Linked DNA regions of Geobacillus stearothermophilus ATCC 12980. The protein of the gene in region 1 interacts with the protein of each later gene in a pairwise test. Links are inferred from orthologs where the notes say so. Each region holds a gene or a part of one and is shown on either strand. Other genes may lie near its edges.

Region 1 (14,963 bases):
TGAGAGCGGCCGGCCCAATCTTCAACACATCCCCGCGCCGCAACGGCCGGCCCGATACACCGCCAAGCTGCGCCGGGACGTACGTTGAACGGCTGCCCATCACAGGCGAAACATCAATGCCGCCTGCTACGGCCATATACGCTCTCCATCCCACTCGGCATGCCCCGATTTCCAACACATCGCCCGGCTTGACGGCCGCCGGCTTCCAAAGCACCAACGGCTGCCCGTTCAGCGCGCATGAGAACTCGCCGCCGCATATGGCGATCACCGTTTCGGCGTGAAACCGAATCGTCGGCCCGGACATCGTCGCCTCGAGCACCGCCTCATCGCCATGGTTGCCGACAAGCGCATTGGCAAGGCGATACGCCCACGCGTCCATCGCCCCGCCCACCGGCACCCCGGCATGCCGGTAGCCGAAACGCCCGCTGTCTTGAACGGTCGTAAAAAATCCGCCCTCCATGACTTCAATCATGTTCATCTCTCCAACGTGCAAATTCATCGGCGCCAATCGGCCGAAATTCAACAATGTCACCGGCGGAAAGCAAGCTCGGCTCCTTCCGGTGCGGGTCAAATACGCGGAGCGGCGTCCGGCCGATCAGCTGCCAGCCGCCCGGCGTCGCCAGCGGATAGACGCCCGTCTGCCCGCCGGCGATGCCGACCGAACCGGCGGGCACTTTTGTGCGCGGCACCGCCCGCCTCGGTGTGGACAAACGCGGCGACAAGCCCCCCAAATACGCAAACCCGGGCGAAAACCCGATCATATAGACACGGTAGCGGCCGGCCGAATGAAGCGTAACCACCTCATCTTCCGATATCCCGTGAAAGCGGGCGACCTCTGGTAAGTCCGGCCCAAATTCACCGCCATAGCAGACAGGAATAACAACCGTTCGCGCCAAAGGCCGGTCCGTCTGTCCAGACGACTCGACCTTTTCGCGCAGCCACCGGCATACGTCCGCATAACCAATCGCCAGCGGGTCGTAATACACGGTAAGCGATGAAAACGCCGGCACAATTTCGTTGACCCCTTCTTTTCGTTTTCTCTTTAGGCGAACCGCTGTCTCATGAACGATATCATTTACGGTCTCATCGATATAATCGGCAAACCGGACGGTCACTGCATATTCACATAACGGAAACAGCGTATAGTTCATTTCCATCCCTTTCCTTGAAAGCCAAGTTCACGTGAAATCTCCATCGCCGCCTGCCGAAGCAACGGAACGATGCGCGCCACATCATCCGGCAAAAAACGCTGTTCCGGGCCGGCGACACTCAGCCCGGCGATGGCCGCGCCTTCATGGTTAAAAATCGGTACAGCCACAGCCGCCGAATAGTTTTCCAGCTCAGAATAGCTGACCGTATAGCCCCGTTTCCGATCTTCTTCCAACTGCCGACGCAACGCCTGCTTGTCCGTTACGGTATTTTTGGCGATTTTGACAAGTTTTGTTCGTTCCAAATAGCGTGCTTGCTCTTTTTCGTCCATAAAGACCAGCAAAGCGCGCGGGCACGCGCCGGCGTACAGCGGCGCGCGCCGGCCGACTTTCGTATAGACGCGCACCGGCTCGGACGTCTCGACTTTTTCAATATAGAGCGCCTCATCACCGTCGCGGATGACAAGATTCACCGCTTCGTTCGTCGCTTCTTTCAGCCGCTCCATCACCGGCAGCGCCACCCGACGAATATCGAGCCGCTCGGCAACGAGCGACCCAAACGTCAACAATGCCAAACCGAGTTCATAGTGATCGCCCCGCTTTTGCAAAAAGCCAAGCGCGACAAGCGACTGCGCCATCCGGTATACCGATGTTTTCGGCATCTGAAGCCGTTCGACCATCTCTGGCAAAGTCAACCGTTCGCAGTCGAGAAACAAATCAAGCAGTTCTTTTGTTTTTAACACCGTTTTGTTCATCATTGCCCCTCAATTCCGAATATCAGAATATTAATTCCAAAATACGGACTATATATTCTTATTATAATGAAAAGTAGGACAATTTTCCACCCCCAAAATGAAAAGCGTCTGCTGAACAGACGCCGTTGGATTCAACTCGATAAGCGTTTTGAAAACACATAACTGACTTTTGCATATTCCATTTTTTCCTCATAAAAGCGATGGGCGTCTATCCGTTGCAGGCCGGACGACAGCGAAACAATCCCGTAGCCGTGCTCCCTCGCCCACTCGTGCACATAGGACAACAACACCTTTCCATATCCTTTCGAACGTTCGCTCGAAGCGGTAACCAAATCGCACACCCAAATAAAGCGGCCGTTATAGAGCGTGATCATCGGCATGAATCCGACAACCGCAACCATTTTGTCCTGATCATATAACGCCACAAGCTGATACCCTTCTTGTTCTTGCGCTTCTCGCACGAGCGCCGTGTAGGTTTCCTCATCCAAATGGGTGCGCAGCTCACGCATCACCGGAAAGGCGCTTCTCACTTCTTCCTCCGTTTCAAGCCAAACGAATCGCGGCACGATTCCCATCTCCCTTCTTTTATTTCTACATTCACGATATCCCTATTTGTACAAAAATGGAGCTTCCGCCTTTCCGCAACGTTGATCATCGTTTCGAAAGAAGACTCTCGCTTCAAACGCGTAAAGGTCGCAGCCCAGCGATCAGCGGAAGCTGAATGTCGGCTGATAAACCAACCATTACAGCCGCAGGCGCAAATACGGCTTCAGCGTTGAAAATGGGATCGAGAATTCGCAAATGCCGGCGGTGTAAGGGGCTATTTCATACAGCCCATACGCCAGCCGGTCATCGCAAACCGGCAGGAATCGTGTTCATCCCCCATTGTCCCTTTCAATGGGCCGGTTGATCACGTCAGCGAAGTGAGCACAGCCGGCAAGGCATCCACAACGTCCGACGCCAATACATCCCAGGACGAATGACCGTGTTGAACAAGCCAATCAGCAGCCTTTCCATGCACGAACACTGCATTGCTCACCGCCGGCTGCACCGCCTCGTGCTGCAGCAAAAACGCCGCCACGATGCCCGTCAACACGTCGCCGCTCCCGCCTTTCGCCAAGGCCGGATTGCCGGTCGCGTTTACATATTGCGCCCCGTCTGGCGCCGTCACAATCGTATACGGCCCTTTCAACACGACATAGACGCCATATTCCATCGCCAGCCGCTTCGACGCGCCAAACCGGTCGCGTTCCACCTCGCTGACCGGGCGGCGAAGGAGGCGCGCCATTTCCCCCGGATGCGGCGTGATCACCGTCGGCGCGCTCCGTTCGCGCACCAGCTCGGCGTAGTCGCCCCAAAAAAACAAGGCATCGGCGTCGATGACAAGCGGCACCGGCTGGCGCACAAGCTCATTGACCAAGCGGCGAACCCCTTCCGTCCGGCCCATCCCTGGGCCGACCGCGATCGCATCGATCTCAAGCCCGTCCCAATCGGCCGCGCCGGCAAACGCGCCGCCCTCGGCCGGCCATAATCGACACATCGCCTCCGGCACGCGGTTGGCGACCGCCTCATACATCGCTTCCGGAACGGCGATCGTCACCAGCCCCGCCCCGCTGCGAAGCGCCGCCTTCGCGGCGAGTGTCACCGCGCCGGCCATCGCCTTGGACCCGCCGACAATGAGCAGCTTGCCGTACGTTCCTTTATGCGATGACCGTGTTCGCTTCGGCATCGTCCGCACCACATCGCTCTTTTCCCACAAAAACCGAGCAGCCGCCTTCGCCTGCACCGCCGCCGGCGGAATGCCGATATCCACGACGGTGAGCTCTCCGTAATAATCGGCCGCCGGGAACGTGTACGCCCCAAGTTTCGGGCATTGCACCGTCAGTGTCGCATCAGCGCGGACCGCCATGCCGGCTTCCCCACCGTCCGCCGGCACCCCGCTCGGCACGTCAATCGCATAAACGACCGCCGGCGAACGGTTCACTTGCTCGATGATTTCCTTATATGGCGGACGTACGTCCCCTTTGACGCCGATGCCAAGCAAGGCGTCAATGATGATGTCATAATGCGGCAAGAGCGCCGCCAACTCCCGCTCTTTTCCTTCATAAGCGATCCATGCATAACCGGACCGCTCGTACACCTCAAGCGCCGTGCGCGCCGCCCCTTTCACCTTTTCCTTTGGCGGAACGAGCCAGACATCGGTTTCATAGCCATAACTTTTCAACATGCGCGCGATGACGAACCCATCGCCGCCGTTGTTGCCCGTGCCCGCGAGCACCGCCACCTTGGCAGCGGGCGGAATCCGCTTCTTCAGCGCCCAAAACAGCGCCTGTCCGGCGTTTTCCATCAACGAGTCAGCGCTGATGCCGATCCGTTCTGCCACTTCCCGGTCAATGGCGTACATTTCCTCAGCCGTTACGATCGGAATCATATACGTTGCCCCTTTCGATTGTTCTTCCCATACATATAGGTTGACCGTTCGGTTGACTTCGGCGTAGAAAAGCTCCGTTTCCCCATCGATAATCGCCGTCTTGTCGGGAAATTTCCTCGCATTGCGGGCAAGCAGCTCTGAAATGTTCAACCATCCGATCCCTCCCATTGCCGCAATCGCTGTTCAAAATCGGAAAGCAGCGCTTCCATCTCCGCCTTCAGCTGCAGCAAATCCTCAATCCGCTCGTTCACCTCCTTCAATTTCCGCCGCCCGTATTCGACCGTTTTTTCCAGCTGTTTCTTCCCCGTTCGGTCCTCATCAAACAGCGAAATCATCTCATGAATCTCGTCAAGCGAAAAGCCGAACCGTTTGCCGCGCAAAATGAGCTTGAGCTTTGCCCGCTCCTTTTTCGTATACAGCCGCTGCCCTGACTCGGTCCGGATTGGGGAGAGCAATCCGCGTTCTTCATAATAGCGGATCGTCCGGGTGCTCACATCAAACTCGTGCGCCAAATCGGAAATGGTGAAATAGTGCATGGCCATCCCTTTTATAGAAGTAATATTATGAATTTTATTTTAATTGACGTTGACGTAAAAGTCAACGAATATGAAAGCAAAGAAACAGTCATCCTCCCCCTTCTCCGTGTCCATTCTCTCCGCCATCCAACCATCAATATGGAAAAAATGGATCTGGGAGTCGCCGGCGAAAGGAGAGCATCCCGAGCCAATGCAAGGAAAGAAACAATCAACCGAACGCTCGAGTCATAAACACTGGAACGCTTCCCCATCATTCACGGCGGAAAGAAGCGAATCGAGCAGCATGATGCTCGTCGATATACTGCCGATCACCGTCGATATCTTGGCCAAATAGCCATGACTAAAGAAAAAAAGCCCCCGTCTAGGGAGCCGTTTCCTCACCCGCCCGCCCCGGTGTAAAAGCGCAAGGCAAACCGCCAAAAGCGGCGGGAAGCCCATAAAAAGAGCATAGCCACAGCCAAAGCCGCCAGCACCGCAGCCATGCTCCATTTCCCAAGCAGCGCCAAAGCCGGCGTATTGGTGATCAACACCGCCGGCAGAACGTACGTAATCACGAAGCGCACCGCGCCGCGGTACATGCTGCCCGGGAAGCGGGCCGTATCAAAAAACGAATCGAAAATAAACGACAAATCATCAATGCGCACCACCCAAAACGACGTCGTCATGAGGATCATCCATAACGAATAAATAAGCAAGAGTGACGCGGTCATCACGACGAAAAACATCAAGACGTCCGCCGCCGACGGCACGTAGCGTTCGACATACAAGCCGTAGCCGATGACGCCAAAGCCAAGCGCCACATCGATCAACCGCCAAAAGACAAGGTGGCGGAAGCTGACGTAAAACATGCTGTCGACCGGTTTCGTCAAAATATAATCGAGCGTGCCGCGCCGGACATGCTCAAGCAAACGCGGCATGTTCGGCCGAAGCGCGAAATCGATCCATCCGCGCAGCGTATTAAAAACGCCGAGCAGCACAAGCACTTCCCCATACGTCCAGCCGCCTAACCGGTCCGTCTGATAAAAAAAGATATGGATCGTAAGCAGGGCGATGCCGAGACCAAAAAAGCTGGCGATGAAATTGCCGAAAAATTCGCTTCGATATTCCAATTCCTCAACCAAACAAGCACGGAAAAACTCGCGGAACACCCGCCCATACCGCCGCATATTCACCCACCTACCGCCTGGTTTTTTCGCATTCCTGCTTTCCAAAGCCACTGCACCCCCGCGACAAACACGGCCATCCACCCGACCGCCACCGCAAAGCCGCGCGCCAACTCTCCTCCATCCGCCGCCCCGGTGGCGATTTCAATCGGAAAACTGATCATATAGCGGAACGGCAGCCATTCGCTCCATTCGCGAAGCGCCGGCGGCAGCATTTCCAGCGGCGCGATCCGTCCTGACAAAAACAACGAAATGACGTCGATCACCCCGTACACCGCCGCCACCTTTGTGACCCAAAACGCGAGCAGCCCGCACGAGTAGCTCAACAAAAACCGAAGCGCCGCACCCAATACGACCGCCGCCAAAAACAGCACCGCTTGCCCTGCCGTCATATGCGGGCGAAGCGGCGGCCAAAACACCGCCCCCACCAGCCAAACCGGCGCTAAAATGACGGCAAACAGCCATTTGTAAACGATGTTTTCCGCAATCGCCCAATGGATCGGATGAACCGGCCTAAGCAGCAAATTCGAAAACGTCCCTTCGCGAATTTCACGGTCGAGCTCCCATACATCCCACGCGCTCGTCATCCGCTCGACAAAAATGACCGCCATAAAATAGAACAGAAACGACTCGCTCTCTTCCGGATGAATGTTCATCCAGACAAACATCGTAATGAGCGGCTGCGTGATGGCGCCCGTCATCCAGACGAACGTCGCAAGCCGATACGCAAGCATTTCGATGTATTTCATCCGCAATAGGGCGATATATTTGCGAATCATACGTGTTCCTCCCAAAACGCGCGCGCAATCACTTCCTCAAGCGGCGGGTCTTCGATGTTGATGTCGCGGACATCAAACCGTTCCAATAACCGCGCTGCTGTCTCCGCCGCCGTCTCGCGCGCCACCCTGAGCACAATCGTTCCTTCTTCGATTTCCACCACTTCGCCGTACTCGCTCCAATCGACATTCGGCAGCCGAGAAAACCGAACCTCAAGCCGCTTGTACGGCGCCAGCTTCTCCGTCAGCACCGACAGCTCCCCATCGTAAATCAATCGCCCGTAGTTAATGATCATCACCCGGTCGCAAAGCGCCGCGACATCCCCCATGTAATGCGACGTCAACAAAATCGTCGTCTCGTGCTCCCGATTGTAGTCGACGATAAAGCGGCGCACGTTTTCCTGCGTATGGACGTCCAGCCCGATCGTCGGCTCATCCAAAAACAACACGTGCGGCCGATGCAACAGCGCGGCCGCCAGCTCGCAGCGCATCCGTTGGCCAAGCGACAAGCTACGCGTCGGCTTGTCAAGAAGCGGCGCCAAGTCGAGCAGCTCCGTCAATTCCTCGAGTGTCTGGCGGAACGACCGATCGTCGATGTCATAAATCGCTTTATTGACCAAAAACGTCTCCATCGGCGGAATGTCCCAAATGAGCTGGCTTTTTTGCCCCATCACCAAGCTCATCATTTTTTTAAACTCCGGCTTTTGCTCAAACGGCACAAACCCGCCGACCGTGATCTCTCCTGACGTCGGATGCAAGAGACCGGCCAACATTTTCATCGTCGTCGTTTTCCCTGCCCCGTTTGGCCCTAAAAAGCCGACGATTTCCCCTTTCTCAATCGTAAACGAAACGTCCTTCACCGCCTCAATGACGCGATAGTCGCGCCGCCATAAATGACGCACCGCCTCAAGCCATCCCGCATCGCGGCGATGGACGCGGAACGATTTATGCAAATGGCTGACACGGATCACAGTGCCCATCCTCCAATAGTGTACTGTTGACATTCTTTTGTTATATCACATCGAGGGGGCGCGCCGCAAAGAAAAACATTTCGCCATCTTTTCTCTATCGTTCCCATCTTTCGTCATGTATAATAGAGAGAGAATCGAACGAGAAAGGAGATTGTCGAATGGGGGATATTACAAATGAAATGATTTGGCAAGCCATTAAAGAACTTGCCGAGCAGCTGCAACAAACGAACGGACAAGTGCAGCAACTGGGCCAACAGGTGCAACAAACAAACGAGCAAGTGCAACAGCTCGGTCAACAGGTGCAACAAACAAACGAACAAGTGCAGCAACTGGGCCAACAAGTCCAACACCTTAACAGCCAAGTGCAGCAGCTGAATCACCAAGTACAGCAAACTCATGAGCAAGTCGACCAGCTCGCCAAACAAGTGCAGCAAACGAATGAACAACTCAACCAATTAAGCCAGCAAGTGGCCGACATGGACAAACGGATCACCGATGTCGCCAACGGCCAAAACATTTTAGTTGAAGAGCTGTTCGAAAACAAAAAGGAGATCAGGCGGGTCAAGACGGCGCTCAATATGTACTAGACGTCAGTCCGCTCCATTTCGTTGATCTCTTCGACGTTGAACGCTTGTTCCATATCCTGTGTGAACATAGCCATTATCAAACAACATCCCCCTGCTTACGTCATACTAAAACTCCGAATCATCGTCGCCGCAAATGAAGCCCGGAAGGTTCTCCTAAACAGATCTTCCGGACTTTCTCATCATGAAAACGGACACCGTCTCGTCTCATCGCCCCAACATCTCTTTCACCGTCGTCCGCTCCTCAATCACCGATGGATTTCCAAACTAGCCTAGTCCGCTTGCTTTCTTCCATGCCCCCGACTCCTCTATTTATAATTCACTAATACATAGAAAGGTTGTTATTAAGCATCGTCACTTAATAACAACCTTTCGCATTTCAGCTTGTCTGCGTCTTCGCCGCCAGCGTCTTCGCCAGCTCGAGGAAAAAGTCGAGCGCCTCTGGATTGGCCATCGAGCCTGGGTTGACCGCCTTTTCGAGCGGGAAGCCAAGGAGCAGCTTGCGGATCGGAATCTCCATTTTCTTGCCGTTTAGCGTTTTCGGAATTTGTTCAGACTATTCATATGATAACATGATTTCCTACTGTTTTGAATAGTTGTTGGTTCGACAACTCTGTCAGAAAAAGATGAAACGAATTTGTTGACAACAGCGAGGCAACTGGAATATGATAAATTCAAAAGTTGGTCTAATCCAAAAAAATGTCCTTAACAAAAAATATTAACTGGAGGGAAACTTTTATGGCAAAAGCAAAATACTGCTGCCTCTCCGATATGAAACCGGGCGATCGATTTCGCATCGAAAAGGTTGATGTTCCTGATCCTATGTTAAAAAGGCGGTTGCTTGATTTGGGATTTGTACCCGGCGGGGAAGTGAAGGTGGGACAAAGAAGCCCGCTTGGCGACCCGACCGCCTATCGCGTTTGTGGCACGACGATCGCATTAAGGAAAGAAGAAAGCGACTATATTTACGGGGAGAAGATCCACCATGACTGATATGACGTATACGATTGCCTTAATGGGAAATCCGAACACCGGCAAAAGCACGTTGTTCAATGTCTTAACGGGCCTGCGCCAACATACCGGCAACTGGCCCGGGAAAACGGTCACTCATGCCGAAGGAGAATGCCGCCACCGCGGCGCATTGTACCGGATCGTCGACTTGCCGGGAACGTATTCGCTCTATTCCAATTCAGCCGATGAAGAGGTGGCGCGCGATTTTCTTCTGTTTCAACGTCCTGACGTCACGGTCGTTGTCGTCGATGCGACGGCATTAGAACGCAACTTGAATCTAGCGCTTCAAGTATTGGAAATGACCGACCGCGTCATTATCGCTATCAATTTGATGGATGAAGCGAAAAAGAAAGGCATTCATATCAATACAAAAAAATTAGCCGTCAAACTCGGCGTGCCGGTCGTGCCGATCTCGGCCCGCAACCGGGAAGGAATCGATGCACTGCTTGATACAGTGGATGCCATGGCGCATGGCCGCATCAACACCACCCCGCTTTCCATCCGGTACAGCCCGGAAATCGAACGAGGCATTGCCAAACTTCTTCCACTCGTGAAAGACGTGATGGGAGACACGTATCCTGCTCGCTGGATCGCTCTTCGTCTCCTTGACGGTGATGCATCGCTGCTTCAAGCGCTGAAACAACCGCCGCAACCATTGATCAAGGAGGGGAACGCGTATGCCTGCTGCGGATCTGTCAAATCAGTTTGACCAGCTCATGAACGAAGCCAAGTCATTAGCACCGGCTGACACGCGTGAACAGATCGTGTCTGCCATTTTCCAAACGTCCGCTGCGCTTTCTCAAGAATGTGTCACGCATACAGCGGTCGCAAAACGTGATCGAACGGAACAAATTGACCGGATCGTCACGTCGAAGCGGTGGGGATTTCCCATTATGCTGGCGCTTCTCGCCGCTGTCCTGTACATGACGATCGCCGGCGCCAACGTATTTTCCGATTCGCTCGCCCGCTTGTTCGGAACGATCGAAACGTATCTCACCATGGCCTTTCAAGCGATTCACGCCCCCGACTGGTTGCACGGCCTCATTGTACTTGGCCTATACCGCGGCACGGCTTGGGTCGTCAGCGTGATGCTGCCGCCGATGGCGATTTTCTTTCCCGTATTCGCGTTGCTCGAAAATTATGGCTACTTGCCGCGTGTCGCCTTTAACATGGATCGCTTGTTTAAAAAAGCGGGGGCGCATGGCAAACAATCACTGACGATGGCCATGGGCTTCGGCTGCAACGCGGCGGCCATCATGTCGACGCGCATTATCGAATCACCGCGCGAACGAATGCTGGCCATTTTGACCAACAACTTCGTCCCCTGCAATGGACGTTGGCCAACGCTGATCCTGCTTTCCTCCTTATTTATGGCAGCCGGCTATACAGGCGGATGGAACACGTTCGTGACAGCAGGTGTGGTCGTCGCCATGGTGTTGTTTGGCATCGTCGTCACGTTGACCGTTTCATGGGTCTTATCCAAGACGGCCTTGCGCGGCATTCCGACCCATTACACGCTGGAGCTGCCGCCGTACCGACGCCCGAAAATCATGGAGACGATCATCCGGACCACCCTCGACAAATCGCTCTATGTGCTGAAACGGGCGGTAACGGTTGCGGCGCCGGCCGGCATTCTGACATGGGTGCTCGGCAACGTTCACGTGGGAGATACGACCGTGCTGGCGTATTTAGCCGACTGGCTTGACCCATTTGCCAAAGCATTGGGATTGGATGGCTACATTTTGATGGCGTTCATTTTAGGCTTGCCAGCCAATGAAATTGTCGTGCCGATTTTGCTGATGGGCTATTTATCCGCGGGGGCGCTCATCGAAGCCGATGGTCTGCATTCTCTTAAACAACTTTTGCTCGACCACAGCTGGACGTGGCTCACCGCCCTTAATATGATGCTGTTTTCCCTGCTTCACTACCCATGCGGCACGACGCTCGTCAACATTTACAAAGAAACGAAAAGCGCAAAATGGACGTTCGTCGCCTTTGCCTTGCCGACAGCGATTGCCATTGCGGTCACCTTTACGACCGCACAGCTAGCGAGATGGCTCGGGCTCGTATAAACGGCGCAGCCCCGCTTCCCGATCGAGGAAAACGGGGCTGTTTTTTTGGATAACTAGACTTGATAAGAAAAAGCAGTTCTTCACCAAACGTTGTACTGGAAGGCGCCCACTCATAGCTTTCATCCATTTCTTGAATCATGAATGAGGATGCATGATGGCGCAAGAAACCGATCCGCTTGGCCAAGCGCATATTATGGCGATGAACCGAAGAAACAGCGCCGCCTCCAATTCTCCATCCTTCTTCCCTATCTATACTTCCTTGACTTCTTCTAGATGGGAAACATCGCCTTCCACAACCAGGCGAAACACGTCCGCATTCACCTCCACAATCGTCACGCTCGTGCCGTACATATACGGCGGCGCCCACAGCTGGTCAAGCGGCGCGCCCTTGAACGCCGCCATAAGCGTTTTCAGCACAACGCCGTGAGTGACGATTAACACCGTTTCTCCCTCGTGCCGCTCGATGATGCGCCGCACCGCTTCAAGCGCCCGCTGCTGCACGTCGCAAAACCGCTCGCCTCGCCTTGGAGCGTACAGATGGGGCGCGTTCCAAAAATGATCGAACCCAGTCGGATCCATTTGCCGAATCTCGTCATGCGTCTTGCCTTCCCAATCGCCAAGTTGAATCTCTCGCAGCCGCTCGTCTTGATAGATCGGAATGAGCCGCCCGCCGCGGACGAGCTCGGCCGTTTCCAGCGCCCGGCCGCTTGTGCTTGTGTAAATCGCGGCCAATTCCACCGCTTCAAGCCGCTTTCCAAGCCGCATGGCGTCTTGCCGCCCTTTTTCCGTGAGCGGCGAGTCTTGCCATCCTTGCATCCGCTTTTCGACGTTCCACTTCGTTTCCCCATGTCTGGTCAAATACAAGGTTGTCCCCATGTGTTCCTTTGCTTCTCCTCTCTATTCATCTATCGATCATTCAACCGCCCGCTCAGGCAAACGAAACGCAACAGATCCGCTTTTCATCTCTGCTTGAGCGCCTTTCGGCAGCACTGCCATTGGATCTGTATGGCCAAGATCGGCATTATGCACAACTGAAAACTCACACCCGCTTGTCATCCGCTTCGTTTCACGAGTTTCAGTAACTCGATTTTTTCTGGTGTTTCGATGCGCTCGATGGCGCGAAACCCATGGCGTTCGTAAAAGCAAATGGCCGGCGCGTTGCCGCTTCCGGTCGTCACGACGATCTCGCTGATCGACGGTTCTTGCTTGATGACAAAGTCAAGCAACGTGCTGGCGATCCCTTGGCGGAAAAAATCCGGGTCGACCATCAGCCGGCAAAGGTGAAGCGTCGGGCCGCTTCGCTCATAGGCGATCGCCCCAACGAGCCATTCGCCTTGAAAATAGCCAAAAAAGCGATCGCTGCATCGTTGCAGAGAAGCGATCGCATCGTGAAGCGGCGGAAGCGCTGTGCTGCCGATGAGCTGCGCCTCGATCGCATACGCCGCCGCTGCAGGCGTAGCACCATAGCGGCCATTTTTTCATCTGCTATGCGGAGTTCCGCAATCATGCTCCTCTCTCCCCTTCCGTCAGCCAAAAAAGCGGCCGAGCTGGGCCGCCTGCTTGTTAATGGATGATTTCTTTCATCGCCTCTTGCAGCGAATGAAAGCCTTTTTTCTCCCGACCGTCTTTTCGAACGGTCCATTCCTGCTTCTCAAGCGCCAGTTCACCGCGTTCGTTTTTGACAAACGGCATGTGAATGGTGATCATCTCGTCATTTTTGTTGATCGTATAACCGATATAATAGCGATTGCCTTCACCATGCTCTTCAAAAATGCCGACTTGGTCGAGGCCATACGCTTCCATCATCGGCTCAAGCGTGTCGATAAACTCGTCGATCACGACGCTTCTTGGCACAAATTCCATCTTCGTTTCCTCCTCTTTGCCCATGCTCAATGTTAGTGTGCGGCAAAACGAGGAAAAGAATGAACGGAAAAGATCGGCTACGCCGGCGGTTCGCCGCAAGCGTTGCGGTTGTGTTCTTCTAGCCATTGTTGCAGCTTTTCCGCTTCAAGCGAACGGCTGAAATAAAATCCTTGCGCGTAGTCGCAATCCATTTGCGACAGAAGCGCCACTTGCGACTCCGTCTCGACTCCCTCCGCCAACACTTCAATATCCAAACTTTTGGCTAAATGAATGATCGTATCGACAATCGTCGCATCTTTCGAATTTTCCGCAATGCCTTGAATAAAACTGCGATCAATTTTCAACAGCGACACCGGCAAATTGCGGATATACGCGAGCGAAGAGAAACCGGTGCCAAAGTCATCGATCGCCGCCTGTACACCAAGTCGCTGCAGTTCGGTTAAAATGTGTCTTCCTGTCTCAATGTTTTCCATCAGCCCGCTTTCTGTCACTTCTAAAATGAGCCGATCAGGCGCTAGCCCCGTCTCGCGCAAAATGCGCTTCACATGCTCGACAAGTTCGGGGCGGTTGAGCAAAAACGGCGATAAATTGACCGCTAACTTCAGTCTGGGAAATTTTCTTTCCCATTCTTTCACTTGGCGGCACGCCCGTTCCAACACCCATAGCGTAATTTCAAAAATAAAGCCGCTCTCTTCAGCCAGCGGGATGAAATCAAGCGGCGGAATGTCGCCAAGCGCCGGGTGGCGCCAGCGCAACAGCGCCTCAACGCCCATTGCCCGGCCTTTGGCAAGCCTCACTTTCGGCTGATAGCATAAATAAAACTGCCCGCGCATAACGGCAAACGGCAAATCTTGCTCGATCACCGCCTGCCGATGCTCGGTCGGGCGGTAAAAGGCATAGCCGTTCCGCCCCCGCTCTTTCACTTCGTACAACGCTTGATCAGCGTATTTCATCACTTGCTCGATCCGATCGCTGTCTTTCGGGAAAAAAGCGATGCCGATCGATAAAGTCGATTGGATGAGCTGTTTGTCGTAATAAAACGGCTCGTGAAACGAACTGACAAGCCGCTCGGCCAAGGCGGTCATCTCCGTTTTCGTGATGTTTGGCAACAAGAGAACAAACTCATCGCCGCCGATGCGGGCAAAAAAGTCGCCGGGACGCAACGCCCGCTCGACGCGCTTGACCGCCTCGCGCAAAAAGTAATCGCCGGCTTGATGGGAAAAATGATCGTTGATCCATTTGAATTTGTCAAAATCCAAATAGCAAAGGGCAAACGGCGTCTGACTCGCGATCAGCTCATGAATATGCCGCTCGAAATAGCTGCGGTTGGCGATGCCGGTAAGCGAATCGAAGTAGGAAAGCTGACAGAGCTTCTCTTCATACCGTTTCCGCTCGCTGATGTTTTTCACGGTTACAATGACGCAATCCAATGCCCCTGCCTCGTCGAGAATCGCCTCCCCTTGCGCTTCGACCCAAATCCATTCGCCCTGCTCCCCTTGTTTGCGAAACTCTGCAGCTTGCGTTTCATATGTATCGTACAGCTCAGCCAGTTTTTGCGCCACCGCCGGCGCATCATCCGGATGGACAAACGCCAGCACATCTTTGTACGTTATCGGATGGCGCTCATCCGTTTTGTGTTTCCACGACGGCGGA
Region 2 (14,903 bases), 1.2 Mb from region 1 along the record:
TTGATGAATACCGCAAATACATTGAGAAAGATGCTGCGCTCGAGCGCCGCTTCCAGCCGATTCACGTCGATGAGCCGACAGTTGAAGAGTCGATTCAAATTTTAAAAGGGCTGCGCGACCGGTATGAAGCGCATCATCGCGTCTCGATTTCCGATGAGGCGATCATTCAGGCAGTCAAACTTTCCGACCGGTATATTACCGACCGGTTCCTGCCGGATAAAGCGATCGACTTGATTGATGAAGCTTGCTCGAAAGTGCGTCTCCGTTCGTTCACGGCGCCGCCGAAACTGAAAGAACTGGAGCAAAAGCTTGAAGAAGTGCGAAAAGAGAAAGATGCGGCCGTGCAAAGCCAAGAATTTGAAAAAGCGGCGTCGCTGCGTGATATGGAGCAGCGGCTGCGTGAAGAGCTTGAAGAAACGAAACGTGCGTGGAAAGAAAAACAAGGCCAAGAAAATTTGGAAGTGACGGTCGAAGACATTGCCGCGGTCGTCTCGAGTTGGACCGGGATTCCGGTATCGAAGCTGGCCGAGACGGAAACCGAGCGGCTGTTGAAACTGGAAGAAATTTTGCATTCGCGCGTCGTCGGCCAAGACGAGGCGGTCAAAGCGGTGGCCAAAGCGGTGCGCCGCGCCCGGGCTGGCCTCAAAGACCCGAAACGCCCGATCGGTTCGTTCATTTTCCTCGGCCCGACCGGCGTCGGGAAAACGGAATTGGCCCGTGCATTGGCCGAGGCAATGTTTGGAGATGAAGATGCCCTCATTCGCATCGATATGTCCGAGTATATGGAAAAACACTCGACATCGCGGCTCATCGGTTCGCCGCCGGGGTATGTCGGCTACGAAGAAGGCGGTCAGCTGACCGAAAAAGTGCGTCGCAAGCCATACTCGGTCGTTCTGTTGGATGAGATGGAAAAAGCGCATCCGGACGTGTTTAACATCTTGCTGCAGGTGCTCGAAGACGGGCGGTTGACTGACTCGAAAGGGCGGACGGTTGACTTCCGCAACACGATCATCATTATGACATCGAACGTCGGCGCGGATGCTTTGAAGCGGAACAAGTATGTCGGCTTTAACATCCAGGATGGAAACCAGCAATACAAAGACATGAAAAGCAAGGTCATGGATGAGCTGAAAAAAGCGTTCCGTCCGGAGTTTTTGAACCGGATCGATGAAATTATCGTCTTCCATTCGCTTGAAAAAGACCATCTAAAACAAATTGTCCGTCTGATGGCTGATACGCTGGTGAAACGGCTGAAAGAGCAAGATATTGACCTTGAATTGACGGAGGCGGCGATTGAGAAAATCGCTGCTGAAGGTTTCGATCCGGAATACGGGGCTCGCCCGTTGCGCCGCGCTTTGCAAAAACATATTGAAGACCGTTTGTCCGAAGAACTGTTAAAAGGCACGATCGCCAAAGGACAAAAAGTCGTCGTTGATGTGAAAGATGGGGAATTTGTCGTATTGGCAAAACAGGCCGTGATGTGATGAAAAAAGGTATGCGGCACGATGCTGCCCATACCTTTTTTCCATATGGAACACAAGAGAGAAAGGGTTAGTTCAATGGCGAAAAAGAAGACGAAATTTGTTTGCCAAGAGTGCGGATACGAATCGGCGAAGTGGCTCGGCCGCTGCCCGGGATGCCAAACGTGGAACTCATTCGTCGAGGAAATCGAGCCGGTCAGAACCGCTGTGCGTGGGGCATTTCTCCATTCGGAGCCGTCCGGGTCCGCTAAACCGGTTCCGATTACTGCCGTTGCCGCGGTGCAAGAGCCGCGCATCGAAACGAACAGTGCAGAGTTCAATCGCGTGCTCGGTGGGGGGATCGTCAAAGGGTCGCTCGTCTTAATCGGCGGCGACCCCGGCATCGGCAAGTCGACGCTGTTGCTGCAGGCCTCAGCGCAACTGGCGGCTAGGCATACAGTGTTGTATGTATCGGGCGAGGAATCCGTCAAACAGGTAAAACTGCGCGCTGGGCGCCTTCGCGCCGAGTCCGATCATCTGTATGTGTTAGCGGAGGCGAATTTGGAATATATTGTATCAGCGATTGAAACGATTCAGCCCTCCTGTGTCGTGATTGATTCAATCCAGACGGTGTACCGGACGGATATTACGTCAGCGCCGGGCAGTGTCGCCCAAGTGCGCGAGTGCACCGCTGAGTTGATGAAAATCGCCAAAACAAAAGGCGTCGCCATTTTTATCGTCGGCCATGTGACGAAAGAAGGGGCGATCGCCGGGCCGCGCATTCTCGAGCATATGGTCGATACCGTCCTTTATTTTGAGGGGGAGCGGCATCATACGTACCGCATTTTGCGGGCGGTGAAAAACCGCTTCGGTTCGACGAATGAAATCGGTATTTTTGAAATGCGCGACATCGGGCTGCGGGAAGTGGAAAATCCGTCCGAAGTGTTTTTGGAAGAGCGATCGCACGGGGCGGCGGGTTCGACGGTGGTGGCGGCCATGGAAGGGACGCGCCCGGTTCTGGTGGAAATTCAAGCGCTCGTTTCGCCGACAAGCTTCGGCAACCCGAGGCGGATGGCGACCGGCCTCGATCATAACCGCGTGTCGTTGCTTATGGCCGTATTGGAAAAGCGGGTCGGGCTGCTGTTGCAAAACCAAGATGCCTATTTGAAGGTGGCGGGCGGAGTGAAGCTTGATGAGCCGGCCATTGACCTAGCCATCGCCGTCAGCATCGCCTCAAGCTTTCGCGATCGGCCGACCAATCCGACCGACGTCATTATCGGTGAAGTCGGGTTGACCGGGGAAGTGCGGCGTGTCTCCCGCATTGAACAGCGTGTGCAAGAGGCTGTCAAACTAGGTTTTTCCCGTGTCATTGTACCGAAAAACAATTTGGCAGGTTGGCAGCCGCCGGCAAGCGTTCAGGTGATCGGCGTTTCCCATGTGGCTGAGGCGCTCGAGCATACGATGATTTGAATGCTTTCTTCGGGGGAACGGGCAAATAGGAAACGGCTGGGGGCGCTCGCTAAAGCATCCTCTTGCTCCGCCCCGATCATGTTTTGCATGAAATGACCGAACTTTTTGTTTCGAACAACGTAAATATATATAGGGGGGCAACGTCCTTCCGCTGTGCACAGGCGTCCAGCGCGAATTGTTACAAGCGGATGTCGAATGTTCAAAAATGGTTAAAAATTGGGTTTCGGTTGGTTTCAAACATTGGAAACTGTTTATAATGTTAGATAGGGAGGTGAAGATGAGCCGATGGTCAAACGTGTCGTACAACTATTTTTTTTCGCCGTAGGCGGAACGCTGGGCGCCATGTTTTTGCCTGATTTGCTTGCGCTGTTGAATGTAAGCGACATGCCGCTCATCCATAATTCCTATACGTTGGCGGTGTTGGGCGCTGTTCTTTTCTTTTTGTTGACGTTTTGGCTTGTGGATTATGTTGTGGACATGGTGCGCTGGGTCGAGGAAACATTGGTAAGGGCGCCTGCTGCTGACGTGCTGTTTGGCAGCCTCGGGCTGATTTTTGGTCTTATTATTGCGTTTTTGGTCGTCATGCCGCTGCAATCGTTTCGAATTCAAGTGTTGAACACGGTGCTGCCGATTTTTTTGACGATCTTGCTTGGCTATTTAGGGTTTCGTGTCGGCTTAAAGAAACGGAATGAGCTGATGAACTTATTTTCTCTTTCCAATCGAATGACAAAGAAAAAAGGCGGAGAAACCGAGAACGAGGCGCCGAAAGGTGGAGCGGTGAAAATTTTGGACACAAGCGTCATCATCGATGGGCGGATCGCGGACATTTGCCAAACCGGGTTTTTGGAAGGCCCGCTTGTCATTCCCCGTTTTGTGTTAGAGGAGCTCCAGCATATCGCCGACTCCTCCGATGTGCTGAAGCGAAACCGCGGCCGCCGCGGCTTGGATATTTTAAACCGCATTCAAAAAGAGATGGCGATGAAGGTGGAAATTCATGAGGCCGACTTCAGCGATGTGCAAGAAGTCGACAGCAAGCTCGTCAAACTAGCCAAACAGCTTCAAGGCGTCGTCGTCACAAACGATTTCAACTTGAACAAAGTGTGTGAGCTGCAAAACGTGCGCGTCCTTAATATCAACGATTTGGCTAATGCCGTCAAGCCGATCGTCCTGCCGGGCGAGGAGCTGAATGTGCATGTCATTAAGGACGGAAAGGAACATAACCAGGGCGTTGCTTACTTGGATGACGGAACGATGATTGTTGTCGAAGACGGCAAAGAATATATCGGCAAACGGGTTGACGTCCTAGTCACCAGCGTGTTACAAACATCTGCGGGGAGAATGATTTTTGCCAAGCTGAAGCTGTTGCAAAAAGCGCTGTAAACAGAACAGGGGAAACGTCCAATGAACTACGAAGCGATTGTCTTGGCGGCCGGACAAGGAAAGAGGATGAACGCCGGTATGAATAAGCAGTTTATTGAACTAGGCGGCGAACCGCTCATCGTCCGGACGCTGAAGGTGTTCGACCGCGATGAACGGTGCGCCCGCGTCGTGCTTGTCGTGAATCCGGCGGAGCGAAGCCGCTTTGAGCAACTTGTCGTTCGTTTTCGTATCAAAAAAGTGGCAGCGTTCGCTGAGGGCGGCGAGGAGCGGCAACATAGCGTCTATAACGGGCTGCAGGCGTTAGAGGGACGGGGCATTGTCCTGATCCACGACGGCGCCCGCCCGTTTATTCACGTCCGCCATTTGCATGAGCTGGCGGATGCAGCCGCCCGATACGGGGCAGCGGTCCCGGCTGTGCGGGTGAAAGACACAATCAAAAAAGTGGACGGTTTGTTTGTCGAACAGACGATTGATCGTTCCAGCTTGTGGGCGGTGCAGACGCCACAAGCTTTTCGTCTGTCTTTGATCGCCGAGGCGCATGAGGCTGCGAAACGGGAAGGCTATCTTGGCACGGACGACGCCAGCCTCGTCGAGCGGCTCGGCAAGCCGGTGAAAATTGTAGAAGGGGACTACCGCAACATTAAACTGACGACTCCGGAAGACATTTTGTTTGCCGAGGCGATTTTAGCGAGCCGCGTCGCAGAGTAAACGGAGGTGAAGACATGTTTCGCATCGGACAAGGGTTTGACGTTCACCAGCTCGTTGAAGGGCGTCCGCTTATCATTGGCGGCGTACATATTCCGCATGAGAAAGGGCTGCTCGGCCATTCGGATGCCGATGTGCTGCTCCACGCGGTGGCGGACGCGTGCCTTGGAGCGATTGGCGCCGGCGATATCGGACGGCATTTTCCTGATGATGACCCGCGCTATAAAGACGCGGACTCAACCGAATTGTTGGCGCACGTATGGACGCTCGTCCGGAAGGAAGGGTATGCATTGGTGAACGCCGACTGTACGATTATCGCTCAAAAGCCGAAAATGGCTCCGTACATTGAGGAGATGAAAGCCGTGATCGCCCGCCTGCTTGAAGCCGAGCGCACACAAGTGAACGTCAAGGCGACGACAACGGAAAAACTCGGGTTCACCGGGCGCGGGGAAGGCATTGCCGCCCAAGCGGTCGTGTTGCTTAAAAAGAGCGGGGAGTAAGGCGCAACCGTTAGGCGCCGAATGGGGCGAGCCGTCCGTTTTGAACTTTGCCGCGATAAACGGTACAATAAGGGTACAAGTTTGGATGAAAGTGGAGGGTTGGACGATGGCAAAAGATGTGCGCGTGCGCTATGCGCCGAGCCCGACCGGCCATTTGCATATCGGAGGGGCGCGGACCGCGCTGTTTAACTATTTGTTTGCTCGCCATCACGGCGGAAAAATGATCGTCCGCATCGAGGATACGGATATCGAACGGAACGTGGAAGGCGGCGAACAGTCGCAGCTCGAAAACTTACAATGGCTCGGCATCGATTATGACGAGTCCGTTGATAAAGATGGCGGCTATGGTCCGTACCGCCAGACGGAGCGGCTTGATATATACCGGAAGTATGTGGACGAACTGCTCGAGCAAGGACATGCGTACAAATGTTTTTGCACGCCGGAAGAGCTTGAGCGGGAGCGGGAGGAGCAGCGTGCGGCCGGCATCGCCGCTCCGCAATACAGCGGCAAGTGCCGCCGTTTGACGCCGGAACAGGTCGCGGAACTTGAGGCGCAAGGCAAGCCGTATACGATCCGCCTCAAGGTGCCGGAAGGGAAAACATACGAAGTCGACGATCTGGTGCGCGGCAAAGTGACGTTTGAATCGAAAGATATCGGCGATTGGGTCATTGTGAAGGCGAACGGTATTCCGACGTACAACTTTGCCGTCGTCATCGACGACCACCTTATGGAGATCAGCCATGTGTTCCGCGGTGAGGAGCATTTGTCCAACACGCCGAAGCAGCTGATGGTGTATGAATATTTTGGCTGGGAGCCGCCGCAGTTTGCCCATTTGACGTTGATTGTCAACGAACAGCGGAAAAAGTTGTCCAAGCGCGATGAGTCAATCATTCAGTTCGTGTCGCAATACAAAGAGCTCGGCTATTTGCCGGAAGCGATGTTCAACTTTTTCGCCCTCTTAGGCTGGTCGCCGGAAGGGGAGGAAGAAATTTTTTCGAAAGACGAGCTCATCCGCATCTTCGACGTTTCGCGGCTGTCAAAGTCGCCGTCGATGTTTGACACGAAAAAGCTGACATGGATGAACAATCAATACATCAAAAAACTCGATTTGGACCGGCTCGTCGAATTGGCTTTGCCGCATTTGGTGAAAGCCGGGCGCTTGCCGGCGGACATGAGCGACGAACAGCGGCAGTGGGCGCGCGATTTAATCGCACTGTATCAAGAGCAAATGAGCTACGGGGCGGAGATTGTTCCGTTGTCCGAGTTGTTCTTTAAGGAAGAAGTCGAATACGAAGATGAGGCGCGCCAAGTGCTCGCCGAAGAACAAGTGCCCGACGTGCTTTCGGCCTTTTTGGCCCATGTGCGGGACCTCGACCCGTTTACAGCCGACGAAATTAAAGCGGCGATTAAGGGGGTGCAAAAGGCGACCGGACAAAAAGGGAAAAAGCTGTTTATGCCAATTCGCGCCGCGGTGACCGGGCAAACGCACGGGCCGGAGCTTCCGTTTGCCATTCAGCTGCTCGGCAAACAAAAAGTAATCGAGCGGCTCGAGCGGGCGCTGCAAGAAAAATTTTAGCGGAATAGGTGTGCACGTTTGCGTAGTGCGTGTGGTATAATAATACAAAGTTTATCGGTTGAACAAGCGCATAGTGAAAAAGCGTTGACGAGGAGAAGTAGGAAACGCCGTCATCCCAGAGAGAGTCGCCTTGGCTGGAAGCGGCTTATGCCCGGCGTTATCCGAAATGCGCCTCGGAGTCTCCTTTCGAACCGGAACAGAGACGTTCTGCAGTAGAGAGGAGCGGAGCCTCTCCGTTATCGGACTCGAGCGAGTGAAACGGCGTTTTCCCGTTTCGCTAAACAGAGTGGAACCGCGCCAAAAGCGTCTCTGTGTCTTCGGCACAGGGACGCTTTTTTATTCAAAACAACTTAGAGGGATGGAGGGAGGACATGATGTTTAAAACGTTAAAAGAGGATATTGAGGTCATTTTTGAACAAGACCCGGCGGCAAGAAGCTACCTGGAAGTCATTTTAACGTACTCCGGCCTGCATGCCATTTGGGCGCATCGGATCGCTCATGCGCTTTACAAACGGAAATTTTACTTTCTTGCCCGGTTGATTTCGCAAATCAGCCGCTTTTTCACCGGCATTGAAATTCATCCGGGCGCCAAAATCGGCCGCCGCTTTTTCATCGACCACGGCATGGGTGTGGTGATCGGCGAAACGTGCGAAATCGGCGACAATGTCACGGTCTATCAAGGGGTCACATTAGGAGGGACAGGGAAAGAAAAAGGGAAGCGGCACCCGACGATCAAAGACAACTGTTTGATCGCTGCCGGCGCGAAAGTGCTCGGGTCGATTACGATCGGCGAAAACTCGAAAATTGGCGCCGGGTCGGTCGTGTTAAAAGACGTGCCGCCCAACTCAACCGTCGTTGGCATTCCGGGCCGCGTGGTTGTGCGTGATGGAGTGAAAGTGAAAAAAGATTTGAACCACACCGACCTGCCAGATCCGATCGCTGACCGGTTCCGGGAGCTTGAAGAGGAGATCGTCCGGCTGAAAAGCGAGTTGGAGGCATTGAAACAGCAAGAAAGGAAGAGCGAGTATGAGCAGCATCCGGCTTTATAATACGTTGACGCGAAAAAAGGAACCGTTTGAGCCGCTTGAGCCCAACAAGGTCAAAATGTATGTATGCGGTCCTACCGTTTACAACTATATCCATATCGGGAACGCCCGGGCCGCCATCGTCTTTGACACGATCCGCCGCTATTTGGAGTTCCGCGGCTACGACGTGACGTACGTATCCAATTTTACCGATGTCGACGACAAACTGATTAAGGCGGCCCGCGAGCTTGGCGAAAGCGTTCCGGCGATTGCCGAGCGGTTTATCGAGGCGTATTTTGAAGACATTCAGGCGCTTGGCTGCAAAAAGGCGGACATCCACCCGCGCGTGACAGAAAATATCGGGACGATTATCGAATTCATCCAAGCGCTCATCGACAAGGGGTATGCGTACGAGGTGGATGGCGACGTCTACTACCGGACGCGCAAGTTTCCCGGTTACGGCAAGCTGTCGCACCAATCGATCGATGAATTGCAGGCTGGAGCGCGCATCGAAGTCGGCGAGAAAAAAGACGACCCGCTCGATTTCGCCCTTTGGAAAGCGGCGAAAGAAGGAGAGATTTGTTGGGACAGTCCATGGGGGAAAGGGCGGCCGGGTTGGCATATCGAATGCTCGGCGATGGCGCGCAAATATTTAGGCGATACGATCGATATCCACGCCGGCGGCCAAGATTTGACGTTCCCGCACCATGAAAACGAAATCGCCCAGTCAGAGGCTTTGACCGGCAAACCGTTTGCGAAATATTGGCTGCACAACGGGTATTTAAATATTAACAACGAAAAAATGTCGAAGTCGCTTGGCAACTTCGTGCTCGTCCACGATATCATCCGGCAGATTGACCCGCAAGTGCTGCGCTTCTTTATGTTGTCGGTGCACTATCGCCATCCGATCAACTACAGCGAAGAGCTGCTCGAGAGCGCCCGGCGCGGGCTCGAACGCTTAAGGACGGCATATGGCAACTTGCAGCACCGGCTCGGAGCGAGCACGAATTTAACCGACGACGATGACAAATGGCTGTCGCGCATCGCTGCGGTCCGCGAATCGTTCATCCGCGAAATGGACGACGATTTCAACACGGCGAACGGCATTGCGGTTCTATTTGAGCTGGCGAAACAAGCGAACTTGTATTTGCAGGAAAAGACGACATCGGAAACCGTTATTGGCGCCTTTTTGCGTGAATTTGAACAGTTGATGGACGTGCTTGGCCTCGATCCAAAGCCAAAGCAAGAAGAGCTGCTTGATGAGGAAATCGAGGCGCTGATCCAACAGCGCAACGAAGCGCGGAAAAACCGCGATTTCGCGCTGGCTGACCGCATTCGCGACGAGTTGAAGGCCAAAAACATTATTTTGGAAGATACGCCTCAAGGGACAAGATGGAAACGGGGATCATAAGCAATGGCGCAGTTTGAGACCGTTCATGATGTCAAACAATTAAATGGCTTGGCGCTCGCCTATATTGGCGATGCGGTTTATGAAGTGTACGTGCGCCGCCACTTGCTGGCGATGGGCAGCGTACGGCCGCACGAGCTGCATCGGCGGGCGATCCGCTACGTGTCGGCCCGGGCGCAAGCAAGAGTCATTTTAACCTTGCTTGATGAAGGCGTGTTGACGGAAGAGGAGCAAGCCATCGTCCGCCGCGGCCGCAACGCGAAATCAGGCACGATTCCGAAAAATACGGATGTGCAGACATACCGGCACAGCACCGCGTTCGAAGCGTTGATCGGCTATCATTTTTTACAGGACAACGGCCGGCGGGTCGACGAGTTAATCGGCCGTTCATTTGCGATTATTGAAAGGGAAGAAAGGGCGTTGGAATGATGGATTACATTATCGGCAGAAACCCGGTCATCGAGGCGCTCAAATCCGGGCGCGACATCAATAAAATCTGGATCGCGGAAGGAGCGCAGCGCCACGCCGTCGAGCCTGTCCTCGAATGGGCGAAGCGGCGGGGCGTGCTCGTCCAATATGTTCCGAAGCGCAAGCTTGACCAAATGGTTGACGGGGTGCACCAAGGGGTGATCGCCCAGGCGGCCGCATACCGCTATTACGAGGTCGACGATTTGTTTGCCCGCGCCGCCCGACGGGAAGAAGCGCCGTTTTTCCTCATTTTGGACGAAATCGAAGACCCGCATAACTTGGGCGCCATTATGCGCACCGCAGATGCGGTCGGAGCGCACGGGCTCATCATCCCGAAACGGCGGTCGGTGGGGTTGACGCCGACCGTAGCGAAGGCGTCAACCGGAGCGATCGAGCACGTTCCGGTCGCGCGCGTGACGAACTTGGCGCGGACGATCGACGAGCTGAAAGAGCGGGGCGTTTGGGTGGCTGGCACCGATGCAGACGCCAAAGATGACTACCGCTTCCTTGACGGCACGATGCCGTTGGCGCTGGTCATCGGCAGCGAGGGAAAAGGCATCAGCCGGTTAGTGCGGGAAAAGTGTGATTTCTTGTTTCGGCTGCCGATGCGGGGGCACGTCACTTCGCTCAACGCTTCTGTCGCCGCCAGTTTGCTCATGTACGAGGTGTACCGAAAGCGGTATCCGCTAGGGGAATAGCCGATGAACGTTTTAATTGTCGACGGTTACAACATCATCGGGGCATGGCCGGCGCTGCGCCGGCTGAAAGAGGAAGGCGATCTGGCAGCGGCAAGGGATTTGTTGATTGACAAACTGGCCGATTACAAAGGGTTCACCGGGGATCACGTCGTGGTCGTGTTTGACGCCCATCTCGTGCAGGGAAACGAGAAAAAGTATAAAAACTACGATATCGATGTCATTTTTACAAAGGAAAATGAGACAGCGGACGAACGGATTGAGCGGTTGGCGAAAACGCTCATCAACGCGCGCACCAAAGTGTATGTCGCGACATCGGATTATACGGAACAATGGACGGTGTTCGGTCAAGGCGCCTTGCGCAAATCGGCGCGCGAACTTCTGCACGAAATCGAAGAGGTGGAGCGGGATATTTCAAAAAAGTTGCAGTCAATGAAGCAGCATACACCGACCTTGAAAGTGCCGCTCAATGACAGAGTTGCCGAAATTTTTGAAAAATGGCGGAGAGGGCAAAAATGAGCGGTTGACGCTGTAAAAATTTGCACTGTATAATAAATGTTAGCGATTGATGCGGTCGGGGGGATCAGCGTGGGGGAATGCTTAAAAGTAGACAAGCCAAAGGATTATAAACATTTAGAGGATGAACAGCTTGTTACACTTGTTCACGAAGGGGATGGAGAAGCGCTTGATTTTTTGATCCACAAATACCAAAACTTTGTGCGCGCCAAAGCCCGCTCATACTTTTTAGTCGGGGCTGACCGCGAGGACATTGTGCAGGAAGGGATGATCGGGCTGTACAAGGCAGTCCGCGATTTTAAGGGGGACAAGCTCTCTTCATTTAAAGCGTTTGCAGAACTATGCATCACGAGGCAAATGATTACCGCGATTAAAACCGCGACCCGCCAAAAGCACATTCCGCTCAACTCTTACGTTTCCTTGGACAAGCCGATTTACGACGACGAGTCGGACCGGACGCTGATGGACGTGTTGTCCGGCACGCAGGTGACCGACCCGGAAGAGCTGATTGTCAACCGCGAGGAAGTTGACGATATTGAGCTGAAAATGGCGGAATTGCTCAGCGATTTGGAGCGGAAAGTGCTCGCGTTGTATTTGGACGGGCGCTCGTACCAAGAAATTTCCGAAGAGTTAAACCGCCATGTCAAATCGATCGACAACGCCTTGCAGCGCGTCAAACGGAAGTTGGAGAAATATTTGGAATATCGGGAAATCAGTTTGTAGGCGGTGCATCGGCCGATGGCCGAACGGAGGCCAAAAGATGGCATTGACAGCGGAAATGCTGATATGATAAATTTTTATGGACATCTCGCGGGAACGGTCAAACGTTTATGTTAACGAGCAACGTTGGCTCGCGCGCAATGCGGGAGCCGAAACTGCACGGCTGCAAAACAGGCCGGTTGCCTTGGTGCAGGCGCTTGGCGGCCAACAAGTTTTGTTCGATGAGCAACAATCATACCGTCCATCGCGAGACGAAGCAGGCGGTGGGGACAGTTTTGATCAATCGTGGAGGTACGAGGGATGCAGCGAGTAATCAACTTTTTCAAAGAAGTCGTGCGGGAGTTGAAAAAAGTGAGCTGGCCGAGCCGGAAAGAACTAGTGAACTATACGGGAATCGTATTGGCTACGGTGGCGTTTTTCACCATCTTTTTCGCCGTTGTCGACCTCGGCATTTCGCAGTTGATTCGCCTTGTATTTGAATAAGCGGGCGGATGATATGCTATAATGAAAGATAATCGTGCGAACATGGAACCCGGAAACGGGTTTTTGTTTTGCGCAGAAAACAAAATGAAAACCGCCCTAGGGAGGCTCGCTGATGGAGAAAAACTGGTATGTCGTCCATACATATTCGGGATACGAAAATAAGGTGAAAGCCAATTTGGAGAAACGCGTTGAATCAATGGGAATGCAAGACAAGATTTTCCGTGTTGTCGTCCCGGAAGAAACGGAAACGGACATCAAAAACGGCAAACGGAAAACGACGAAAAAGAAAGTGTTCCCCGGTTATGTGCTTGTCGAAATGATCATGACCGACGATTCGTGGTACGTCGTGCGCAACACGCCGGGCGTGACCGGATTTGTCGGTTCGAGCGGGGCTGGTTCGAAACCGACGCCGCTCATGGAGGAAGAAGTCAAAATGATTTTGAAGCGGATGGGCATGCCGCTTACTGAGATTGATGTCGACTACGAGGTGAATGAAACGGTCCGGATTAAAGAAGGGCCGTTTGCCAACTTCACTGGAAAAATTGAGGTGGTTGACCTCGACAAACATAAGGTGAAGCTGCTTGTCGATATGTTTGGCCGCGAAACACGGGTGGAATTGGAGTTTTCGCAAATAGAAAAAATCTAATGGAAAAGAACTTGCAATCGTTGTTGAAAAGTGATACTATTTTAAAGTCAGTATGTCTTGAATCTTAGACAAGGCATGCAGCGATGAACTTATACGTGCTGTATAAGGGAGCGAACGTGCTTGATGCGCTAATCCTCCCGGCCGAAACGGGAGATATGAAAGCGGCTCGTCAGATCGGAGCCGGATGGAGTGGGAGGGGCAATCCCTAATACCACATCACGGACTTAAGGAGGTGTGTCTCGTGGCGAAAAAAGTAATCAAGATCGTCAAACTGCAAATTCCTGCAGGGAAAGCAAATCCGGCGCCGCCAGTAGGTCCTGCGTTAGGTCAAGCCGGTGTTAATATTATGGCGTTTTGCAAAGAGTTTAATGCCCGTACCGCTGACCAGGCAGGCTTGATCATTCCGGTTGAAATTACGGTTTTTGAAGACCGTTCGTTTACATTCATCACGAAAACGCCGCCGGCCGCTGTACTGTTGAAAAAAGCGGCGGGCATCGAATCGGGCTCCGGCGAACCGAACCGCAACAAAGTAGCGACGATCAAACGTGACAAAGTGCGCGAGATTGCTGAATTGAAAATGCCGGATTTGAATGCAGCGAGCATTGAAGCAGCCATGCGTATGATTGAAGGCACGGCTCGCAGCATGGGCATTGTGATTGAAGACTAAAGCCGGTGCGTCGTTTGTAGGGGAGGTTGCGTCATTGGGCAACCTCTCTCTCCATGAACAAAAACAGCAAGACGGGCCTGATGAATGGGCATCTGTCCGCTTCTTCGTTTTCGAAAGAAGCGAAGAACGTTCAATGTGGGAGGTTTTTCCGCTAAAACCACAACCGAGGAGGATTTTTCACATGCCGAAAAGAGGAAAGAAATACTTAGAAGCATTGAAACTCGTCGACCGCTCCAAAGCATACCCGATTGCTGAAGCAATCGAGCTCGTGAAAAAAACGAACGTCGCGAAATTTGATGCGACGGTGGAAGTTGCGTTCCGGTTGGGCGTTGACCCGAAAAAAGCGGACCAACAAATTCGCGGCGCTGTCGTCCTGCCGCACGGCACGGGGAAAGTAGCGCGCGTGTTAGTGTTCGCAAAAGGGGAAAAAGCGAAAGAAGCAGAAGCAGCTGGCGCTGACTATGTCGGCGATACAGAATACATCAATAAAATCCAGCAAGGCTGGTTTGACTTTGACGTCGTTGTTGCCACGCCGGATATGATGGGCGAGGTCGGGAAACTCGGTCGTATTTTGGGTCCGAAAGGGTTAATGCCAAACCCGAAAACCGGCACGGTCACGTTTGACGTTGCGAAAGCTGTGCAGGAGATCAAAGCTGGTAAAGTGGAATACCGCGTTGATAAAGCCGGCAACATTCATGTGCCGATCGGCAAAGTATCGTTCGACAACGAGAAACTGGCCGAAAACTTCGCCGCCGTCTACGAGGCGATTTTGAAAGCCAAACCGGCGGCAGCGAAAGGGACATACGTCAAAAACGTGACGATTACGTCAACGATGGGTCCTGGCATTAAAGTGGACCCGACGACGGTGGCTGTTGCACAGTAACGGTTGACTTTCTGCGTCGAGTCTGATAAAATGCCATTTGGCTGAACAAACGAATATCATTTATACCGTAGACAGTAGGTGCCTGTTTGAGGCTTAATTTCCTACCGAGGTATGTGGACGATAGAACAGCGCGCCCTGCGTCGGGGACGAGCGGCGGTGCGTTGAACGACACCTCCATGTCTACGCGGCATGGAGGTTTTTTATTGAGCAGACGGTATAAGTGGTATTCTCTCATTTTCCTTACAGGAGGTGCAGGACGTGTCGAGCGCGATTGAACTGAAAAAACAAGTGGTTGCCGAGA

What was found.
Region 2: the proteins of QSJ10_RS06745 (region 1) and rlmB interact in binary tests that used the Escherichia coli proteins (3 or more experiments, as listed by UniProt). The link is inferred for Geobacillus stearothermophilus ATCC 12980 from one-to-one orthologs.

What each region holds. Positions count from the first base shown.
Region 1 is NZ_CP128494.1:1,261,974-1,276,936, reverse strand. What follows is about bases 2,075-5,000. They hold QSJ10_RS06745 (bifunctional ADP-dependent NAD(P)H-hydrate dehydratase/NAD(P)H-hydrate epimerase), read right to left. Parts: upstream 4,335-5,000; coding sequence 2,814-4,334; downstream 2,075-2,813. Other genes in these bases: QSJ10_RS06735 (hypothetical protein), read left to right, coding at 4,941-5,000; QSJ10_RS06740 (MerR family transcriptional regulator), read right to left, coding at 4,481-4,870; QSJ10_RS06750 (hypothetical protein), read right to left, coding at 2,647-2,727; QSJ10_RS06755 (GNAT family N-acetyltransferase), read right to left, coding at 2,075-2,478. Also shown: QSJ10_RS06770 (5-oxoprolinase subunit C family protein), read right to left, coding at 1-472; 5-oxoprolinase subunit PxpB, read right to left, coding at 465-1,157; QSJ10_RS06760 (IclR family transcriptional regulator), read right to left, coding at 1,148-1,903; more of QSJ10_RS06755, read right to left, coding at 2,035-2,074; more of QSJ10_RS06735, read left to right, coding at 5,001-5,204; QSJ10_RS06730 (ABC transporter permease), read right to left, coding at 5,248-6,036; QSJ10_RS06725 (ABC transporter permease), read right to left, coding at 6,039-6,812; QSJ10_RS06720 (ABC transporter ATP-binding protein), read right to left, coding at 6,809-7,780; QSJ10_RS06715 (hypothetical protein), read left to right, coding at 7,939-8,367; QSJ10_RS06710 (hypothetical protein), read right to left, coding at 8,744-8,884; QSJ10_RS06705 (FeoA family protein), read left to right, coding at 9,103-9,357; QSJ10_RS06700 (FeoB small GTPase domain-containing protein), read left to right, coding at 9,350-10,084; QSJ10_RS06695 (nucleoside recognition domain-containing protein), read left to right, coding at 10,053-11,447; QSJ10_RS06690 (histidine phosphatase family protein), read right to left, coding at 11,697-12,323; QSJ10_RS06675 (DUF5634 family protein), read right to left, coding at 13,011-13,310; QSJ10_RS06670 (putative bifunctional diguanylate cyclase/phosphodiesterase), read right to left, coding at 13,388-14,963. UniProt on the Escherichia coli protein: Bifunctional enzyme that catalyzes the epimerization of the S- and R-forms of NAD(P)HX and the dehydration of the S-form of NAD(P)HX at the expense of ADP, which is converted to AMP.
Region 2 is NZ_CP128494.1:98,121-113,023, forward strand. What follows is about bases 8,956-11,821. They hold rlmB (23S rRNA (guanosine(2251)-2'-O)-methyltransferase RlmB), read left to right. Parts: upstream 8,956-9,952; coding sequence 9,953-10,690; downstream 10,691-11,821. Other genes in these bases: cysS (cysteine--tRNA ligase), read left to right, coding at 8,956-9,527; QSJ10_RS00560 (Mini-ribonuclease 3), read left to right, coding at 9,531-9,953; QSJ10_RS00570 (NYN domain-containing protein), read left to right, coding at 10,694-11,206; sigH (RNA polymerase sporulation sigma factor SigH), read left to right, coding at 11,243-11,821. In the rest of the region: ATP-dependent protease ATP-binding subunit ClpC, read left to right, coding at 1-1,484; DNA repair protein RadA, read left to right, coding at 1,560-2,930; QSJ10_RS00530 (PIN/TRAM domain-containing protein), read left to right, coding at 3,216-4,310; ispD (2-C-methyl-D-erythritol 4-phosphate cytidylyltransferase), read left to right, coding at 4,332-5,018; ispF (2-C-methyl-D-erythritol 2,4-cyclodiphosphate synthase), read left to right, coding at 5,033-5,515; gltX (glutamate--tRNA ligase), read left to right, coding at 5,622-7,091; cysE (serine O-acetyltransferase), read left to right, coding at 7,463-8,140; more of cysS, read left to right, coding at 8,118-8,955; more of sigH, read left to right, coding at 11,822-11,926; preprotein translocase subunit SecE, read left to right, coding at 12,224-12,406; transcription termination/antitermination protein NusG, read left to right, coding at 12,519-13,052; rplK (50S ribosomal protein L11), read left to right, coding at 13,294-13,719; rplA (50S ribosomal protein L1), read left to right, coding at 13,901-14,602; rplJ (50S ribosomal protein L10), read left to right, coding at 14,861-14,903. UniProt on the Escherichia coli protein: Specifically methylates the ribose of guanosine 2251 in 23S rRNA.